One region of the Candidatus Pelagibacter sp. PS_44 genome, then DNA from elsewhere that is predicted to be linked to it. Evidence: riboswitches for the same ligand, from Rfam matches in the RefSeq annotation. Region 1 holds a riboswitch; the other holds the start of a gene.
What was found. A riboswitch is a leader RNA that binds a small molecule or an ion and turns the genes downstream of it on or off. The one in region 1 is predicted to bind glycine.
Positions count from the first base shown of each region.

Region 1 (8,482 bases):
TATGAGTGGACAAATGAAAGGTGGATAATAACATTAAGTAAAACAAAGGGTCAGCCATCTAAAAAAGAAGAGGAAGTAAATTTAAAAAAAGAGTTAATTGACTCTGTAAAAAAATCTTCAATTTATAGGGATATTTTACAAAAATTTCCTGATGCTGAGCTAATTGATATTAAGCAAAGAGATAACAAAAAAAATGACTGATTTTACAAAAATTTTAAATAAAGCTAAGGAATTAGAAGCCAAAATGAAAGAGAGCCAGGAAAAAATTAAAAATATTCAGGCGGAGGGAACTTCAGGTTCCAACTCAGTAAAAGTTATACTAAATGGTGAAAACGAAATGATTAAAATAAATTTATCTGATGAAGTTATGAAAGAGGATAAAGTTATAATAGAAGACTTAATCGTAGCGGCTCACAATAATGCAAAATCAGAACTAAAGTCTAAAACATCTGAGGAACTTTCAAAATCCACAAGTGGATTTGACATTCCTGGTTTTAAATGGCCACTTTAATTCAATGCAAAATATTAGTGAAATAGATGAATTAATTAAATTAATTGCTAAGCTTCCAGGATTAGGTCCTAAATCTGCAAAAAGAATTGTACTAAAACTTATAAACAATAGAGATGAGTTGGTTAAACCAATGGCCAATACATTAGCCCAGGTTTATAAAAATGTAATTAGATGTCAATCTTGTGGAACTTTAAAATCAAACTCTGACGGTTGTAATAATTGTGAAAATACAAAAGAGAAATATAACAAAATATGTGTTGTTGAAGACATAGCTGACCAATGGTCTATAGAAAATTCAAATATTTTTAAAGGATACTTCCATATTCTTGGTGGAACAATTTCATCCGCTGGTCAGAGAAAAGAAGACCTTTTAATTAATTCATTGGTGGAGAGAGTTAGTAGAGAAAATATAGAGGAAGTTATATTAGCCACAAGTGCAACTGTCGAAGGTCAAACAACAGCTTATTATATCCAAGATAGTCTTAAGCAAACTAAAACAAAAATAACAAAACTAGCACAAGGTCTGCCAGTTGGGGGTGAGATAGAAAGTCTGGATGATGGAACTTTATATTCTGCCTTTAAAAATAGATCGGGAATTAAAACTAATTCTGATTAGACTTTTTTAACAATCTGTTTAGATGTAGTAAAGGCTCTGTATATCCAGAAGGCTGTTCTTTTCCTTTAAAAATTAAATCACAAGCAGTTTTAAACGCAACCGATTGATCAAAATTATCAGACATCATTTCATAGCTACCTCTTCCAGATCGAGTATAAGCGCCATCATTCTTATTTTGATCATCTACAATCTTTGCCATGTTTTTCATAATTTTTATTACTTGTTCCTTAGAACAAACACCATGATGAACCCAATTAGCAATGTGTTGAGATGAAATTCTTAAAGTAGCTCGATCTTCCATTAATCCAATATTATTAATATCAGGTACCTTTGAACAACCAACGCCATGATCAATCCATCTCACAACATATCCCAATAGAGTTTGTGCAGAGTTTGCAATTTCAGAATTTATTTCATCAACAGACCAGTTTGGCCTATCAGCTACTGGAATCGTTAAAAGATCATCTAACTTTGCAGCATGTCTTTTCTGTAATTCTTTTTGTTGATCAAAAATATTTATTTCGTGATAATGAAGAGCATGAAGAGCTGCTGCTGTAGGAGAAGGTACCCAGGCACAATTAGCTCCGGCTTTAAGATGGCCAGTTTTTTGCTCCATCATATCTTTCATTTTATCTGGCATGGCCCACATACCTTTACCAATTTGTGCTACACCTGAAAAACCACACGCAAGTCCTACATCCACATTGTTATTTTCATATGCATTAATCCATTTCGAAGACTTCATATCTCCTTTTTTTATCATTGGACCTGCTTCCATTGATGTATGCATTTCATCACCAGTTCTATCTAAAAAACCTGTATTGATAAAAAATACTCTATTTTTCAGAGTTCTGATGCACTCTTTAAGATTGGACGATGTTCTTCTTTCCTCATCCATTATTCCAATTTTACATGTGTATTTTTCCAATCCTAAAACTTCTTCAACTTTAGTAAAGATTAAATCTGTAAATGAAGTTTCATCAGGACCATGCATTTTTGGTTTAACAATATAAATGGAACCCTTTCTTGAATTACTTTTTTTTTCGATATCGTGAAGGCAAGCTGCTGAAGTTATAAAGGCATCCATAATACCTTCTGGTATTTCAGAACCATCTTTTAAAGTGATTGCTGAGTTAGTCATAAGGTGTCCGACATTTCTTATCAATAACAAACTCCTTCCATGTAGTTTTAATCCTTTTCCATCTTTAGAAATATAACTTCTGTCAGGATTTAATTTACGTTCATATGTCTTTCCATTTTTTTCGAAAGTCGATTTTAAATCACCCTTCATAAGACCAAGCCAATTACGATAACAAATAACTTTGTCATCAGCATCAACCGCAGCAACGCTATCTTCATTATCACAAATAGTTGAAACTGCAGCTTCAACAATTATATCGCTAATTTTAGCAGGATCTTGTTTAGAACTAAAAGCATTTGGATCTATAATTATTTCTATATGGAGATTATTATTTTTTAATATTATTGCTGAAGGATCATTGGCCTCTCCTCTATGACCAATAAATTTATCTTTATTTTTTAAAGATGTTTCAGTGTTATCTTTTAATATTGTTAAAGAACCATTATCAATTTTAAACCCTGTAATATTATGCCATTCAAAATCTTCTAGAGGAAAATATTTTTTTAAAAAGTCTCTTCCATATTTTATAACCATTTCCCCTCTTAAAGGATCATATCTTTGATGGGCACTATCTTCAGATTGTTCAATTATGTCTGTGCCATACAAACTATCATATAAACTCATCCATCTAGCATTTGCAGCGTTCAGTGCATATCTTTCATTCATGATTGGAACTACTAATTGCGGTCCAGCAATACTAGTTATTTCTTCATCAACGTTATTTGTTTGAATTTTAAAATCTGGACCTACTTCTTTTAGATAATCAATTTCCTTTAAAAATTTTTTATATTCCTCTAAATTTATTTCATTGCCTTCATTAGCAATATGCCAATTGTCTATTTTTTTTTGTAAATCTTCTCTTATTTTTAATAGTTCTTTATTTTTTGGGGCTAGCTCATGAACTGCTTTGTCGAAGCCTTCCCAGAATTTTTCAGAAGAAATATTTGTATCTTTAAGCAATTCTTCATTAATGAAGTTAAGTAATTGATTAGAAACTGATAGATTGTGTATTTTTGTATATTGTTCTTTCATAGCACCCTTAATAATTACCCCATCTGTATTTTTGCCTGAGAGTTTTGCTCCATCGGCGAGATTTAATCTCTTTCCAGAGTGTTATGTTTTTATCGGTCCTTTTGCCTGAGAGTTTCCGGGGTGGTTGCTCCTTCGGCGCTATTATTATTAGTCTCTCCCGATTTATTTAAGAGTACCTTTAAACAAGATTATGTCAAATATAAATTATTTAAAACATTTTATTGCCTTTTTTGTTAATTAAATATTAATAAAGTTGTTTATGAAAAATTATTTAAACTTTGAAACAGATATAAAAAATCTTGAAAATGAATTGGAAAAACTAAAGGATCCATATAATCAAGATGGGCTATCAGAAGTAGACACAAAAAAAATCTTACAATCACAAAAAGAAATAGATGAAAAGTTACAAGAGATTTATTCAAATCTAGATCCTTGGCAAACAACTTTAGTTGCAAGACATGAAGATAGACCTAAAGCAAAATTTTTTATAGATAATTTATTTGAAGATTTTATTTCATTGTCTGGAGACAGGTTTTATGGGGAAGATAAATCAGTAATAGCTGGGTTTGCAAAGTTTAATGAAAAATCAGTTTTGGTTATTGGACAAGAGAAAGGTGACACTCTTGAAACTAGGATGGAAAGAAACTTTGGAATGATGAGACCTGAGGGTTATAGAAAAACAATTAGATTAATGAATCTGGCAAACAAATTTAATATCCCAATAATTTCATTTGTTGATACTCCTGGGGCTTATCCTGGTGTTGGAGCCGAGGAAAGAGGACAGGCAGAGGCAATCGCAAAATCAATTGAATGTTGTATGTCATTAAATGTTCCAACTTTAGCTGTTGTAATTGGTGAAGGTGGGTCAGGAGGAGCAATAGCACTAGCCTCATCTAACAAAGTTATTATGTTAGAAAATGCAATCTATTCAGTCATATCTCCAGAAGGATGTGCAACCATTTTATGGAGAGATCCAAAGAGAACCTTAGAGGCTGCAAAAGCAATGAAATTATCATCAAAAGATCTCCTTGAGCTAAAGGTAATTGATGAGATCATTGCAGAACCAATTGGTGGTGCCCACCGAGATAGAGATTTAATTTTGGATAACGTTAGAAGGTCAATCACTAATAATTTGAATGAATTTGAGAATATGAGTGGAGAAGAAATTTTTAACCATAGAAAAAATAAATTTTTAAGCATTGGAAGAACAAAGGGCTTTGTAAGTCAACCAGATAATCTAAGTGTACTAAATATGCAAAAAAATAAGCTTAGTAGCTTTATTGAAAAATTTTTTAACGCTAAGATTTTTTTATCAATATTTGTTGCAGCAATTGTTTTGTTTTCTTATTTAGTTTTTTTTCTATAAAGCGCCACAGCAATTTTTAAATTTTTTACCAGTGGCTTCACACTTTTCGTTTCTTGATAGTTTCTGATCTTTTTTTTGTATCAATAAACATTTGGGGTCATTCGAAATTTGCTTCCTAATAGGTTTAATTGTATTTTCACTTGGTTCTTGAACTATTTTTAGATTCATTAAAATTGTAACAAAATCAATTTTTAATTTATTTAGTAAATTTTCAAAAAGATAAAAGGCCTCTTTTTTATATTCAACCAGGGGATCTCTTTGACCATAAGACCTTAGGCCAATTACTTGTCTTAATTGCTCAAGATATTGGATATGAGATTTCCAATTTAAATCAATGCACTGAAGTAAAATTCTTTTTTCAATTTCTTTAGCTTTTTCTTCATTAAGCATATTAATTCTCTCATTTCTAGCTTCGATAAATTTAGAGTCTATCTTTTCCTTAAATTCTTTATCATTTAAATTTACAAGATTTTTAAATTCGTCATCATCTACACTTTTTCCAACTAGAATTTTTAGTTGATTATTGAATTCATTATTTTTAGTTTTTGATATTTTTTGAGTTTTTAAAGAAATAAGATGATTTGTAATCTCTGATAAAAATTCATCAGAATAATCAAAAACTTTTTCATTATTCATCACATTATTTCTTTGAGAAAAAATAACGTGTCTTTGATCATTCAAAACATCATCAAATTTTAATAAGTTTTTTCTTATATCAAAGTTTCTCGCTTCAACTTTTTGTTGTGCACGCTCAAGGGCTTTATTTATCCAGGGATGATCGATACTTTCACCATCTTTTAGCCCAAGTTTTTGAAGAATATTATTCATAGACTCAGAACCAAAAATTCGCATAAGATCATCTTCTAAACTAACATAAAATATTGAGCTACCTTCATCACCTTGTCTCCCAGATCTTCCTCTTGCTTGGTTGTCGACTCTTCTTGACTCCATCCTTTCAGTACCAATTACAAATAGTCCACCAAGTGATTTAATCTTATTTTTATTTTGTAGTAATTCTTCATCAGGCTGACTACCTTTCTTGCCACCCAACTGAATATCAACACCTCTTCCTGAAATACTTGTTGTAATTATAACTGACTTCATTTTTCCAGCATTTGCAATGATTTCAGCTTCATTTTCATGATTTTTTGCATTTAATACTACATGTTTAATTTTTTTTTTATCTAATAGTTTAGAATAGATTTCAGACTTGTTGATGCTTGAAGTGAAAACTAAAATTGGCTGACCTTTTTCATGACATTCTAAAACTTTATCTATAATTGCTTTATTTTTTTCTAATTCAGTTCGAAAAATTTGATCATTCCAATCTTTTCTGATCATTTCTTTATTAGTAGGGATAACAACTACCATTAAATTATATATTTCATAAAATTCTTGAGATTCAGTTGCAGCCGTTCCTGTACATCCAGAAATTTTCTCATAAAGCTTAAAATAGTTTTGATAAGTTATTGATGCAAGGGTTTGATTTTCAGCCTGTACATCTATTCTTTCTTTTGCCTCAAGTGCTTGATGAAGTCCATCACCATATCTTCTTCCTTCTAATATTCTACCTGTCAATTCATCAATGATTTTTAAAGAGTCATCTCTTACAATATAATCTCTTCCTTTTTCAAATAAATGATTAGCCCTCAAAGATTGATTTACATGATGTACGAGACTTAGGTTTTCAGGATCATAGAAATTATTATTTTTTAATATTCCAGCATTTGAAAATATTTTTTCAACATTATTAATTCCTTCATTTGTTAATAATATATTTTTATCTTTTTCATCTATCTCATAATTTTCAGGAGTAAGTTTTTTAACCAATTTATCAATAGCAAGATATTGTTCAGTTTTATCCTCTGCAGCACCTGAAATTACAAGTGGCGTCCTAGCCTCATCAATTAAACAAGAGTCAATTTCATCAACAATTGTATACACATGACCTCTTTGAACCATTTGGTCCTTAGAGAATTTCATATTATCCCTCAAGTAATCAAAGCCAAGCTCGCTATTAGTTGCATAGGTAATATCAAAATTATAATTCTTTTTTCTTTCATGATCATCTTGGTCATTATTAATGTATCCAGATGTTAGCCCAAGAAATTGATAGATTTCCCCCATTTCTTGAGAATCTCTTTTTGCCAAATAGTCATTTACAGTAACAATGTGCACACCTTTACCGTGTAAAGCATTTAGATAAGCTGCCAAACTGATAGTTAATGTTTTTCCTTCTCCAGTTCTCATCTCAGCTATCTTGCCTTCATGAAGAACAATACCCCCTATTATTTGAACATCATAATGCCTTTCATTTCTTGTTCTTTTAGATGCCTCACGCACAAGTGCAAAAGCTTCAGGCAAAAGATCATTTATATCTCTTCCATCACTTAACCGTTTTTTAAGTTCTATTGTTTTTTTAGGAAAGTCTTCATCTGGAATGTCTTTAATCTTGTCTTCAAAAGAATTAACTTTTTCAACAATCTTTGCAACTCTATCAAGCTCTTTTTGATTGCTTGATTTTATGAATTTTGAGATAAAATTTAATGGATTAAGCATCTTATTTTTTGATATATAATTAATTACAGCTTTTAATATAAGTATTAAATAAATATTTTAAATATATGCCATTAAATTTAAAAAACTTTGCAATCTCATTGGCCTCAATGTCAAAAATGCAAGACTTTCAAGATTTAGACCATATAGATGGACTTTCGATTTCAACAATTTGTGCAAATTTATACAACAAACCAAGAGATGATCTTGTTATGTTTTATTTTAGAGATGGAGCAAATTATGCATCTGTTTTCACACAATCTAAAATAATTTCAGAAAACATAAAATGGAACTTAAATATAAAATGTAAAAAAATAAAGTCACTTTTGGTAAACACTAGAAATGCTAATGCATTCACAGGATCTGAAGGTTATAAGGCTTTAAAAGAAATAGCAGAAGAGCTTTCAATACAGCTTTCAAAAAAACAAAATGAAGACGAAGATTTCCCCGAAAAAGTATTGGCAAAGGAGATACTTTTTGGTTGCACTGGCACAATAGGCGAAAGATATCCTACAAAAAAAATAAAAAGCAATATTCCAGAATTAATAAAAAAAATTAGATACACACAGAATAAATCAATTTGGGTAAAAGCAGCCTTAGGAATAATGACAACAGATTTAAAACCAAAGCTCGCAATGGAAGAGTGTAAAATTGGTGATAAAAAAATAAAGATATATGGAATTGCAAAAGGCTCAGGAATGATTTTTCCAAATATGGCTACAACACTAGGCTATATCTTTACAGATGCAGATCTTTCAAATGATATCTTAAGCAAATTGTTAAAAAAAAATATTGATACAACATTTAATGCAATTACATGCGATGGTGATACCAGCACAAACGATATGGTTTCAATATTTTCAACTGGTAGAGTAAAAAATCCAATAGTTAGGAATATTACAGATAAAAAACTTTATAATTTTGATAAAGCTTTACACTCAGTATTATTAAATTTATCCAAAAGAATAGTTGCGGATGGAGAGGGTGCTACTAAATTTATATCAATAAGTGTTTTAAAATCAAAAACTCAGAGTGATGCAAAATCTGTAGCTTTTTCCATTGCAAATTCTAATTTAGTCAAAACCGCTATTGCAGGAGAAGACCCAAACTGGGGAAGAATAATAATGGCAATTGGCAAATCAGGAATTAATTTTGATACAAATAAATTATCAATTAATTTTGGCGATATAAAAGTTGTAGAAAATGGAAAAATTTTTAGCAATTATAATGAAAGTGAAGTTGCAAGCTACATGAAGAGCT
Region 1 covers NZ_CM182063.1:99,733-108,214, forward strand. Annotated here, with positions in the region: gene dnaX (DNA polymerase III subunit gamma/tau) at 1-201, shown strand, start outside; gene AC5SLO_RS00550 (YbaB/EbfC family nucleoid-associated protein) at 194-511, shown strand; gene recR (recombination mediator RecR) at 516-1,127, shown strand; gene AC5SLO_RS00560 (malate synthase G) at 1,114-3,300, opposite strand; glycine riboswitch at 3,384-3,470, opposite strand; gene AC5SLO_RS00565 (acetyl-CoA carboxylase carboxyltransferase subunit alpha) at 3,560-4,666, shown strand; gene secA (preprotein translocase subunit SecA) at 4,661-7,225, opposite strand; gene argJ (bifunctional glutamate N-acetyltransferase/amino-acid acetyltransferase ArgJ) at 7,291-8,482, shown strand, end outside.

Region 2 (8,482 bases), 510 kb from region 1:
TAATAGCCCTAGGTAGTGATTTTAGAATTGAAAAAGACTTTAATAATGTGATTTATGGTAGAGATATAGATCTCTACGTTAATAGAATACATTGCTACAACCCATTAACTAATGAAACATTAGCTAAAATGGCAGATGATATTACAGAGGTGACAAATGATATTTTACCTGATCAAAAAATAGATTGTGTTGCTTATGGATGCACCTCAGGAACTGTTGCTGCTGGGTATGAAGTGATTAAGACAAAAATCAATGCAGCAAAGCCAGAGGCAAAAGTTACAACTCCCATTACATCAGCAATAAAAGCTCTCAAAAAACTGAACATAAAAAAGATATCTGTATTTACCCCATATACAAAAATAATAAACGACACAGTTTTGAATTATTTTAAAGATCAAAATATTACTGTTAACTCTTTAACATATTTTGATATTGCATCGGATCTTGATATTGGCAAGGTTGAAGAAGAACATTTATTCGATGTATTATCAAAAATTGATTTAAGTGAAAGCGAAGCCTTGTTTGTTTCATGCACAGCTTTACCAGTTTTATCAATTATTGATAAGCTTGAAAAAAAATTGAATAAAGTAGTTTTATCAAGCAATCAAACATTGATATGGGATGCTTTGAATTTAGTTGGTAACAAAAATATTGTTAAAGGTTATGGAAAAATATTTGAAGTTAATTAAAAATATTTTTGAAAAGTTTGATTTATTGACAAGACTCCATAATCATTCAATCCACCAATGATTAATTGCAGTCCAACGATTAATATAAAAAATAAACCAACATATGCTATCCAAATATGCTTTTGAATATAGTTAGCTAAATAAGTAGCTAATGCACCAGTTAGAACCACAGATAAAACAAGACCAAAAATCATAAAACCGAAGTAACCTTTAGAAGCCCCAACTACCCCAATGACATTATCAAAACTAATTGTAATATCTGCAAATAATACCTTGTAAACACTTTGTATATAAGATGGTTCTGTAGATTTTTTAACTGGAGATTTTATCTTATTTTTCATCTCGACTAAATCTTTTCTCAAATCGTTAGCAATCCAAATTAGAAGCAACCCACCTAAAATTTTTATATAATAGAATTCAAATAAATAAGTGGCAAATAATGCAAAAATAACTTTAAAAACTAATGCGCCCACAACACCCCAGAGAATTATTTGTTTTCTATTTTTTGGAACGAAGTTAGCTGCGATTAAAGCTATAATTATAGCGTTATCTGCAGCTAGAATAATATCTATAAAGATAATTTGGAGTAGTATTATGCCTTCTTCAATCAAGATGATTGAATAATAGTAAAAATCTATAATAAATCAATATATTAAAGGCTTAATAAGACGTACAATTTCTTAAATTGATTTTAGGACAGATCATTACGAGATAATTAAAACTAATATTTAGATTTTTTCCCCCCATCAATTATTGCTTTAAGTTCTTCATATTCTTCACAATTACATGATTTTAAAACATCAAGTCTTTCTTTTGCTAAATCAATTCTGTTAGTAACAACATAAAGTTCACCCAAGTATTCATTAATTCCATTATGGTTGGGTTCTATAGAAAGTCCTTGTAAATAATATTTTTCACCTCCAGCATAATCTCCAAGCTTTCTTGTTGTAAAACCAAGATAATTGAGAGTATCAGCTTTATTTGGTTTTTCTTTATTAGATGCAACCAAAAGATCTAAAGCTTTTTCATATTTTTTGTTGGCTTTTTCGGTTTTACCTTGTTTTTCATATTTTTTTGCAGCTTTAATAATCGTAACTGCCTTATCATAATTTGATTTTACTTTGCTAGAACTATCACTACTAGACCCGGCGGCATAAGAATTTGTTGATAATAAAATTAAAACAGAAAGAGTAACAAAAATATTTTTCATAATTATATAAATTTTTTCATTAGGTTAAGTGGTTTTAGTTTAAGTCCATTATCTATTAAATTTTTTTTAATTGATTTTGCAGTAGCTAATGATTTTTCATTATCCCCATGTATGCAAACAGAGTCTATTTCACAAGGTATTTGCTTACCACTGTGACAATTAAGCGACTGATTTTTTACCATACTTAATACGTGTTTTTTTGCTTGTTCTGGGTTGATTATTAAAGCGTGAGGTTTTTTTCTAGAAACTAAATTTCCATTATCTTCATAGTTTCTATCTGCAAATATTTCACATGCAATTTTCATATTGAGTTTTTTTGCAGCTATTTCCATCTTAGATCCAGTTGGCACTAGATAGATTATTTCTTTATCAATTTGATAGATAGTTTTTGCTAATAGTGTTGCAAGCTCTAAGTCTTCACAAGCCATATTATTTAACGCACCATGTGGTTTTATATGAGTAACCTCTTCACCATATTCTTGAGCAATCTTATTTAGAATTTGAAATTGGTCAATAATAAGTTTTGAAATTTCAGATGAATTTAAATTCATTCTTTTTCTTCCAAAATTTTCTGGATCATTAAATGAAGGATGGGCTCCAATACTTACTCCATTTTTTTTTGAAATTTGGACAACCATTCTCATTGTATCATTGTCTCCAGCATGATAACCACAAGCAACATTTGCTGAATTTACAATATCTAATAAAGCAGGATCATTTTCTATTGAATGAAATTTTGATTTTTCGCCTAAGTCGCAATTGATATTAATTTCCATAACCTATACCTTGGAGTATAACATGCTATGATCAAAAATATATCAAATCTTGGTGACGCATCAGTATATTGTGATTTCGGATCAGACGTAAATGAACAAATAAATTCAAATGTAATTTGTTATTTTAATGAAGTCTCAAAGTTAGTTGAAACAAATGAAATTACTGGAATAAATAATATTATCCCTTCCTATAATAAATTAATCATCAATTTTGATTTGTCTCAAACTACATTTAACGAAGTTAAAGAAAAAATTTTAGCATTAGATGTTAAAAATCAAACCAAGAATAATTTTAAAAAAATTAAGATTGCTGTTTGTTGTGATGATGAATTTGGTCTAGATTTTAATAGAATTTCAAAAATAACTAAACTCTCGAAAGAAGAAATTTTAAACTTAAGTCTCAATAAAGAATATTTTTGTTATATGACAGGATTTATTGCGGGTATGCCTTTTTTAGGAGATATAAATAAGGACATTAGATGTAATCGTTTAGAGACACCAAGATTAAAAGTTCCAAAAGGTTCGGTTGGAATAACCGAGCAGTTTGTAAACATTTATACTTTTGAAAGCCCTGGAGGATGGAACATTATAGGCAATACCCCTGAAAGAATTTTTGATAATTTAAACAGCAAAGAACCTGCTTTAATTAAACCTGGAGATAGAGTTAGTTTTTATCAAATATCTAAAGAAGAATATTTAAATTGGAATGAGTAATACATATTTTGAAGTTTTAAGAGCAGGAGTTAATACAACAATCCAAGATATTGGAAGAAATCACATGTATCACTTAGGCATTACAATTAGTGGTGCAATTGATCAAAGAAACTATATTTTAAGTAATAAACTTGTAAACAATTCGTTAAATGAAGCAGTTATAGAGTTTGCTTATCAAGGCCCTCTCTTAAAATTAAAAAATGGTTCAATTAATTTTTGTATCACCGGTGATGTAATTTTTAAGATTATTAAAAAAGATGGTTCAATAGAAGATGGCACTTGTTATGAAAGTTATACTTTAGAAGATGAAGAGCAATTAGATATAATCTCAACCAAAAATACTGCTTATGGATATTTATCAGTTAGCAATGGTTTTAAATTACAAAAGATTTGGAATAGTTATTCAATAAATACAAAAGCAAATATTGGTCCAAACAATGGTAAAAAATATTCACTAAAAGATAAAATTCTAATTAACAATCAAGACCTTGTATTAAATAAAAAAAATAAAATAGATTATAATGAAAGTTCTGATAATTTAATTAGAATAATTAAAGGTACTAATTTCAATTATTTTTCAAAAAAATCACAAGATAGTTTTTTTAATGATGAGTTTTCAGTAACTAAAGATGCAGATCGAATGGGCATTAGATTGACTGGACCTAAGTTAGAAAATATCGTTAACACAAATATTAAATCAGAAGGTCTTGTAAGAGGAGTAATCCAGGTCCCAGCTGATGGAAATCCAATTATAATGCTTTCTGATCACGGAACTATTGGAGGATATCCAAAGATCGGAGTTGTTATTTCAGCAGATTTAGATCAAGTTGGTCAATTTACACCTGGATCTAAAATAAGATTTAAAGAAGTAAGCCTTGCAGAAGCTCAGAATATATTTAAAGCATATACGATTGATACAAATAAATATTTAAATGAAAATAATTAGCAAAATTCCTGGCCCGATACTCGTTTTTATGGGTGCATGCTGCTTAAGCTTTGGAGGCTTGATTGTAAAATCATTCGAGGGTGCAACTCTGTGGCAAATATTATTTTGGCGGTCATTATTTTTTTCATTAACAATTTTGTTGTTTTTAGTAATCACTTATAAGCAAAAATTATTTAAGGCATTTTATGACTCAGGATTGCCAGGGTTTTTTGGTGGAATTATTTTATCCTTGGGTTTCTGTGGATATGTTTTTGCGATGTATAATACAACTGTTGCAAACACTAATTTTATCATTTCAACACAAATATTGTTTCTAGCAATATTTGGATACTTATTCTTAAAAGAAACAATTACATCTTTAACATTAGTATCAATTATCCTTGCGATCACTGGAGTTTTGTTAATGGTTGGAAATTCTTTATCACCAGGAGAAATGTCTGGCAATTTAGCAGCTTTTAGTATGCCTATTACATTTGCTGTTCTGATAATGATTGTGAGAAAATTTCCCAATGTCGATATGGTACCCGCACAATTTATTGCGGGTGTAAGTTCATGTATTATTGGATATTTGTTATCAGACAAGCTTATGATTTCCTCTAATGATATCTTTTTAGGATTTACTGCAGGTTTTTTTCAAGTTGGATTTGGGTTTATATTTATAACTATGGGTGCTCGAAGCACTCCTTCTGCGATGGTTGGTATTATAATGTTATCCGAATCTGTTTTAGGACCTATATGGGCATTTTTATTTGCAGGTGAAAGATCATCATTATTTACATTAATTGGGGGCAGTATTATTCTTTTTGCAGTATTACTGCAATTTTATGCATTGCTTTTTCCAAGTAAAAAAAAATTAGAAGTTGACTCTTAACATCAACTCATAGATTATAACAACATACGGGAGAGACTACACTACGTAGCGCCGAAGGAGCAACCACCCAGGAATCTCTCAGGCAAAAAGGACCGTACCATATTAACTCTGGAAAGAGATTTAGTTCTCGCCGAAGGAGCAAAACTCTCAGGCAAACATACAGATGGGTATAAAAGTTAATATGGAAAATATAAAAACTAAACTTTACAATTTACATCAAAAGCATGGAGCAAAGTTTGTTCCATTTGCAGGCTATGAAATGCCGATACAATATCCTGAGGGCATTGTAGAAGAACATAAATACACAAGATCAGATGCAGGATTATTTGATGTTTCTCACATGGGACAACTTTTTATTAAAGGTGGTGAGGAATTAACCGCAGATTTAGAAAAAATTTTTCCCTTAGATTTAGAAAATATCTCCTTAAATCAAAGCAAGTATAGTTTCTTAATGAATGAAGAAGCCTTTATTCACGATGATTTGATTATCACAAAAGTAGAAGGAGGATACAATATTATTTTGAACGCAGCTTGCAAAAATGAAGATTATCAAATCATAGCAAAATTATTAAATAATAAATATGAAATGGTTTTAAATTCTGATTTATCACTCATTGCTATTCAGGGCCCTAAAGCTGCTAATATCTTAAAAGAAGTCATTGCAGGTCCTAATAATCTTAATTTTATGAATGGTGATTGGTTTAATTACTCGGATGATAAAGTTTATATAACAAGATCTGGATATACAGGTGAAGATGGTTTTGAAATTTCAATAGGCAATAACAAAGTAGAGGATTTAGTTAAAAATTTAATACTAAAAGGGGCAAAATTAATAGGTTTGGGTGCAAGAGATACCTTAAGATTGGAAGCAGGTCTTTGTTTATATGGCCATGATATTGATCTAGAGACAACACCAATTGAGGCAAATCTTAAATGGGCAATCTCTAAAAAAAGGTTAGAGAATGGTGGTTTCAGAGGGTTTGATAAAATTGATAGTCAGATAAAATCAGGTACTAAAAAATTAAGAGTAGGTATTGCTCCTGAAGAAAGAATTATAGCTCGAGAAAAAACAAAAGTGTTTAATGAGAATAATGAAGTTATAGGAGAAATAACAAGTGGAACTTTTGGACCAAGCATACAAAAACCAATTACACTTGGTTATGTGCAAAGTGAGTATGCTAAATTAGATACAAAGATTTTATTAGAAGTTAGAGGTAAAAAATACCCAGCTAAAATATGTAAATTACCATTTTATAAAAAAAGCTATGTGAAAGGAGCAAACTAATGAGTGATGTAAAATTTTCAAAAGAACATGAATGGATTAAAATGGATGGTGATATAGCCACAATAGGGATTACACAACATGCAACAGAAATGTTGGGAGATATTGTTTTTGTTGAACTTCCTGAACTAGGATCAAATGTTGAAAAAGACGGTAATGCGGGAGTGGTTGAATCTACAAAAGCTGCAAGTGATGTTTATACCCCAGTTTCTGGAGAAGTAGTTGAAAACAATCAAGCAATTGTTGATGACCCAGGTAAAATAAATAGTGATCCAGAAAATGAAGCTTGGTTTTTTAAGCTTAAAATTAAAGATAAGGCAGAGTTGGATACTCTAATGAATAAAGAGGAATACGATAAATTTGCAAAAGAAAGTGGTAATTAAAAATGCTTAAAGCTTCACAAAAAGATTTTATTAAAAGACATATTGGACCATCTGATACTGAGCAAAATTTTATGCTCAAAGAATTAGGATTTAAAAATTTGGATGAACTAATAAACAAAACAGTTCCAGAAAAAATCTTACTTAAAGAAAGTCTTGAAATTGGTGAGCCTAATTCAGAATATGAAGCTTTAAGAAAACTAAAAGAAATTTCAAAAAAAAATATAATTAATTCAAACTTTATAGGTATGGGGTATTATGGAACTTTTACTCCACATGTAATTCTTAGAAATATTTTAGAAAATCCAGGCTGGTATACATCTTATACTCCATATCAACCTGAAGTAGCCCAAGGTAGATTGGAAATGCTTTTAAATTTCCAACAAATGATTATTGATTTTACAGGAATGGATATAGCTAACGCCTCTTTACTTGATGAAGGTACTGCGGCAGCTGAAGCTGTCGGACTAAGTTACAGAGTTAGTAAAAATGAAAGTAATAAAGTATTTGTATCAAAAGATTGTCACCCTCAAACGGTCGATGTTATTAAAACAAGAGCTGAACCTATGGGTTTAGAGGTTATTGTTGGAGATGAATATAAAGATATCAAAGGTGAAATTGTTTGTGGTATTATTCAATACCCTGGAACTTTGGGTGATATTAAAGATCCAAGTGAAGCGATCAGTCAAATTCATAAAAATAAAGGTAAGGCAGTTTTAATTTGTGATTTACTTTCGTTAGCCAAACTAAAAACACCTGCTGAACTTGGTGCAGATATGGCAGTTGGAAGCTCACAACGTTTTGGAATTCCAATGGGTTACGGTGGACCCCATGCAGCATTTTTTGCAACAAAAGATGAGTATAAAAGATCAATGCCAGGAAGAATTATAGGGGTATCGGTAGATCGTCATGGCAAAAAAGCATACAGACTTGCACTACAAACTCGTGAACAACATATAAGAAGAGACAAAGCAACAAGTAATATTTGTACAGCTCAAGCTTTACTAGCAATAGTGTCTGCAGCCTATGTAGTTTATCATGGGCCAGAGGGAATTCTTAAAATTGCTAACAACACATCTCAATTAGCAAAAAACTTTTCAGATAAGCTAAAGCAGACAGGCTATGAATTATACTCAGAACATTTTTTTGACACAGTTACTATCAAAACTTTAGATAAAACTGACAGTATTTATAACAATGCATTAAGAGAAAATATCAACATAAGAAAAGTAAACTCTCAAATGTTAGCAGTTTCATTTGATGAAAAGAAAAATGTTTATCGTGCTAATCAATTGCTTAAAGTTTTTAATTGTTCGGAAACTATCAAAGAAGAGATGAATGAAAGTTTAACTAATATTCCTAAAAACTTATTAAGAACTTCTAAATTTTTACAACACAAAGTGTTTAATAGTTATCATTCTGAAACAGATATGTTGAGATATCTTAAAAGATTAGAAGATTCTGATATAGCATTGAACAGATCAATGATTGCTCTTGGATCATGTACAATGAAATTAAATGCAGTTGCTGAAATGATTCCAGTTACTTGGAGAGAATTTTCAGAACCACATCCATTTGCACCTTTAGAGCAGATGGAAGGGTATAGAACATTAT
Region 2 covers NZ_CM182063.1:808,788-817,269, reverse strand. Annotated here, with positions in the region: gene AC5SLO_RS04535 (maleate cis-trans isomerase family protein) at 1-689, shown strand, start outside; gene AC5SLO_RS04530 (YjbE family putative metal transport protein) at 686-1,300, opposite strand; gene AC5SLO_RS04525 (tetratricopeptide repeat protein) at 1,411-1,899, opposite strand; gene AC5SLO_RS04520 (5-oxoprolinase subunit PxpA) at 1,902-2,675, opposite strand; gene AC5SLO_RS04515 (5-oxoprolinase subunit B family protein) at 2,703-3,389, shown strand; gene AC5SLO_RS04510 (5-oxoprolinase subunit C family protein) at 3,382-4,335, shown strand; gene AC5SLO_RS04505 (DMT family transporter) at 4,322-5,206, shown strand; glycine riboswitch at 5,224-5,311, shown strand; gene gcvT (glycine cleavage system aminomethyltransferase GcvT) at 5,388-6,491, shown strand; gene gcvH (glycine cleavage system protein GcvH) at 6,491-6,871, shown strand; gene gcvP (aminomethyl-transferring glycine dehydrogenase) at 6,874-8,482, shown strand, end outside.
Region 2: another riboswitch for glycine. It lies ahead of gcvT (glycine cleavage system aminomethyltransferase GcvT); the one in region 1 lies ahead of AC5SLO_RS00560 (malate synthase G).